Regions from separate parts of the Pseudoruminococcus sp. genome, predicted to be linked through region 2. Evidence: predicted binding sites of a transcription regulator. Region 2 holds the regulator's gene; the other holds the start of a gene.
The links. Region 2 encodes Rex, which represses fermentation and respiration genes when NADH is low (regulators of the CRP and FNR family bind a similar motif). Its sites were predicted from a motif close to ATTGTTAANNNNTTAACAAT; they were not measured.

Region 1: gap (type I glyceraldehyde-3-phosphate dehydrogenase) is a predicted target of Rex. The motif match lies at 1,652-1,671, and genes of this name have one in related genera.

Annotation. Positions count from the first base shown of each region.
Region 1 covers NZ_JBKXNW010000010.1:123,857-126,333, reverse strand. The annotation lists gene ACLU24_RS10920 (hypothetical protein) at 363-1,139, shown strand; tRNA gene ACLU24_RS10915 (tRNA-Met) at 1,315-1,391, opposite strand; gene gap (type I glyceraldehyde-3-phosphate dehydrogenase) at 1,737-2,477, shown strand, end outside.
Region 2 covers NZ_JBKXNW010000003.1:162,235-164,711, reverse strand. The annotation lists gene ACLU24_RS04275 (NADP-dependent isocitrate dehydrogenase) at 1-232, shown strand, start outside; gene ACLU24_RS04270 (redox-sensing transcriptional repressor Rex) at 524-1,186, shown strand; gene pulA (type I pullulanase) at 1,450-2,477, opposite strand, start outside.

The DNA.
Region 1 (2,477 bases), on a different contig from region 2:
TATATATGAAAATTCCGCAGTATATGTGCTGCGGAATTTTTTGTGCAAACTTTTAAGCAAAGTAAAAAGCCATAATAAAATATCAGGATTTTTCTTTTTCTGATAGATAAAAATTAAGAAGTCAAGGAGTCAACAGGACAACGATATACAAATTAAAAATGGATATAAAACACTTTATAAAATATTTTATAACATTTAATCGACACAAAACACATATATCAAGTACAAAGTTTACCAGAAAACGCACTTTTTTTACCAGATATAACAAATTTAAAATAAATTATGTTATAATTAACATCTAACTCGCAAATATAATAAAGTAAAGTTAAGTTTATAAAATAAATTATAAGAGAGGTAGAAGAATGAAAAAAAAGAAAAGGTTATTGGCTATACTATTGGCAGTAATACTTTCTGTTAGTGCAACGGCGTGCAGTAAACCCATACAGCAGAGTGGAAGCACATCGGAAACAACAAGCAGTAAAAGAATGACTACTGAAGATGTTAAGAAAAAAATTATAAATGAAGCAACAGAATACTTAAAGAAAAATTACCCTGATGATAAGTTTACTTTTGTTTCATTTGGATCGACTAACTGGGCTTATAATTACTACAGATTAAGTTTTAAATCCGAGAATTATAATAATCAACAAGTTATGGTTTATGGTAGCTTGAGTGATAAAAAAGATGAAGATGGCTTCACGATATATACCTATTCAGATGATTACTATCAGTACTATATGAAGGATGATGCAGAAAAGTATTTTTCTTTAAAATTAAAAAAATATTTAAAAAATGAATTTGTAATTAAGGTGAGATTTAAGGATGGAATTGGTTTTACAAAAGCTGTAAATAATAATCAGACATGTGCTGAAAATATTGAAAATGATAATTTTAGATGTTTAGTATATATTTTTTCCGATCAAAAATTTAAAAATGTTGATAATCAAATTGAAAAGTTTGTAAAAGAAATAGCGGATAATAAAATTACTATAAGGTTGTACTATATCTATACTAAACAGTTAACAACAGTATCTAAATATACTACTAACAAAATCTTTGATGAGATTAAATATTATAGTCTTGATGGAGATATAACATTTAAATATTCTACATACGATGGTGTTGTAAATAAATCTTAAATTTATAGAAGAAAAGGAGAATTTTTATGTCAGAAATTACAAATACACAATTACTTTTTTTAGATAATTTAATATATTTAGATTTATATTAAATTAAAGGTGAGTATTATTAAGAGTATTGATAAATAAATTTAGATAAAGAAAAATCCTTGATAATTTTATCAAGGATTTTTAGTGGTTGCGGGAGCCGGATTTGAACCAACGACCTTCGGGTTATGAGCCCGACGAGCTACCAAACTGCTCCATCCCGCGATATGCTATTTTCGAAAGCTTTATTATTATAACTCTTTCGAAATGAAATGTCAATAGTTTTTTAAAGATTTTGTTTTGAAAATATACAATTTCGTTTTGTGTACTTAATAATAGTATATGAGTAAAAAATAAAAGTATTCCGAATGATTTAAAAAAAATTGAGCAGAATATAAGGGCAAAGACGCTTTTTTAGAATAATATATAAAAAACTACTGCAAAATATAAAATTCTCGAAAAGTGAAAAATAAATTTAAGAAAATTTTGTTAAATTTTAAACAAACACTTGTATTTTTTCTCAAAATGCTATAAAATAAAAGCAGTAAAAACTTAGGAGGTATAATTACAATGTCAGTTAAAGTTGCTATTAATGGTTTCGGCCGTATCGGTCGTCTTGCTTTCCGCCAGATGTTTGGTGCAGAGGGTTATGAAGTTGTTGCTATCAACGACCTCACAAAGCCTTCTATGCTTGCAGATCTTCTCAAGTATGATACAGCACAAGGCGGCTACTGCGGTAAGATTGGTCAAAATCTTCACACAGTAGAGGCTGATGACGAGGCCAACACAATCACAGTTGACGGCAAGACTCTTACAATCTATGCTAAGGCTAACGCTGCTGAGCTCCCATGGGGCGAAATCGGTGTAGATGTTGTTCTCGAGTGCACAGGTTTCTATTGCTCTAAGGCAAAGTCACAGGCTCACATCGATGCTGGTGCTAAGAAGGTTGTTATTTCTGCTCCTGCAGGTAGCGACCTTAAGACAATCGTTTACAGCGTAAACGAGAAGACTCTTACAGCTGATGATACAATCATTTCTGCTGCTTCTTGCACAACAAACTGCCTCGCTCCTATGGCTAAGGCTCTTAACGACTATGCTCCAATCCAGAGCGGTATCATGTCAACAATCCACGCTTACACAGGCGATCAGATGATTCTTGATGGTCCACACAGAAAGGGCGACCTCAGAAGAGCAAGAGCAGGTGCTGCTAATATCGTTCCTAACTCAACAGGTGCTGCTAAGGCTATTGGTCTTGTTATTCCTGAACTCAACGGTAAGCTCATCGGTTCTGCACAGCGTGTTCCTGTACCA
Region 2 (2,477 bases):
GGCAACTCTCTTTGCTTGGACTGGCGCTTTGAGAAAGCGTGGAGAACTCGATAATCTTCCTGAGCTTATCGACTTTGCTGATAAGCTTGAAAAGGCTTCTATTGAAACAATCGAGGACGGCGTTATGACAGGCGACCTCGCTGCTCTTTCAAGCCTTGATAATATCACTAAGGTTGACACAGAAACATTCCTTACAGAAATTGCAAAAAGATTAGATAAAAAAATGGCTTAATGTAAAAAATCTCTTTCAATCAGTAAAAAATGTGCTATAATAAGGTGTGGGAATTTATCCCGCACCTTATTTTGTTGAAAAAATATCATAAAAACACTCAAAAGTTTTGCTCAAACTTTTTTGCACCAGCTTTGATTGTGTAAACTGCTCGCAGGGTTTGAGGACCAGAGTCCCTCGTGGGGGCTTAAGGGCGAACTTCGTCCACCCCTACAAATATTCTGTGATTTTTTAACAAGATAAGGTGTGAAAAATTCTTCTATACCTTATTTTTTGGAAGTCGGTGAATAAAACTTGTCTAAGCACGAAAATATATCAGTTCAGGTAATCAATCGTTTGCCAAGATATTACCGTTTTCTTGGTGAATTGCTTGATAAAAATATAACAAGAATTTCTTCAAGAGAGCTTTCAAACAGAATGCACTTAACCGCATCGCAAATCCGTCAGGATTTAAACTGTTTCGGCGGTTTTGGTCAACAAGGATACGGCTACTCTGTTGAGGCTTTACACGATGAAATAGGCCACATTCTTGGCATTGATAATCAATACAGTGCCATAATGATTGGCGCCGGAAATCTCGGAAAAGCTGTTGCAACGCATATGTCTTTTGAAAAGCGTGGCTTCAAGCTCACAGGCATTTTTGATAGTGATAAAAATAAAATCGGACAGAAAATTCGTGACATCAGCATTATGGATACAGAATCTCTTGAGAAGTTTTGTTCAGAAAATCACCCTGATGTTGCAATATTCTGCGTTCCGAAGGCTGCAGCACCATCGCTTGCGGCTAAACTTCATTCATATGGCGTAAAAAATTATTGGAATTTCAGCCACTATGACCTTACGCTTGATTTTGATGATATTATTGTACAGAATGTTCATCTCAATGATAGTCTTATGGTTCTTTGCTATATGATAACCGATAGCCGAAACAAAAATGATGAAAAAACAATCAACTAAGCATAAACTTATAAAAATTTAAAGTTTTGCTCAAAGTGTAACTCCTCCGCTATCAAAACGTGTTCTACTTTTTCGTTAAGTTAACACTTGTTATTCGTGTTTTGAGTTTTCTTAAATTTAAAATTTCACTTAAGTTTTTTCAAAGTTATTATGAATTAAAAACTACCATTGATTTCTCAATAACTTAAACACAAAAAAGCTATGAAACGGATTTCCGCTTCATAGCTTTTTGTTTTATAGATTTATTGAATTGTTAAACTCAATTATCTGTTAGCCTTCTTCTTTGCTGTGAGGAATACTACGCCTGCGATTGCAAGAAGTGCTACACCTGCGATTGCAAACCAAACGATTGGTGTGCTTGTGTCGCCTGTGTTTACACCATTTGAATTATCATTATCAGATGGTGTAGGTGTAACCTTGCTTGTATCTTCCGGATTAGAATTATCAGGATTACCCTTTGTATCGCCAAGAACAAGTACCATTGTTGACTGAGCCTTAACTGTTACTGTGTCACCGTTGATTGTTTCGATAACATCTGTACCAGCCTTCTCGCCATTAACGCAAACCTGCCACTTGTCGCTCTTTGGAAGCTTAACCTGAACATCTTCCTTATTAGCATTGTATGCTACAAAGATAGAATCAGCCTTTTCGCCGTTTGGCTTGCCGCTTACTTCATAAGCAACAACATTATCGCCAACATCTTCGGAGAATTTGATGCTGTTGTTGACATCTTCTGTTGTTGTAAGTCTGAGTGATGGGTGAGCCTTTCTGAATTCGATAAGACCCTTATAGTAGTTGCTTACACCTGAAACAAGGTTACTTGAGAGTGTATCCCACTTAACACTGTTTGTAGAATCAGGTGACTTATAGCTGTTGCTATCGAGCTTGCCATTAGCAAGAGGCTTTGTTCTGCACATTTCTTCGCCACCGAGGAAGAATGGTACACCCTGTGATGTAAAGATAACTGAGCTTGCAAGCTTAGTCATAGCTGCCTTTTCTTCGTCTGTTGCATCTGGGCAAGAATTTGTAAATCTATCCCAAAGTGTGTTGTTATCGTGGCAAGAAACATAGTTAATTGTCTGTGTAGGAGCGCCTGCCCATGAATCAGTTGCACCGAGAACACCAGACTTAACTGTGCTTTCCATACCGCTCTTACCACTTACAAAACCTGTGTCTTCTTCATCAAATACATTACCCTTAAGACCGTCTCTGATGTCATCGCTAAATGCACCAAAGCCGGGCATCTTAGAAATCTGAGCCTTCAAAGCTGCTTGTGAAGATGGAAGAGTAG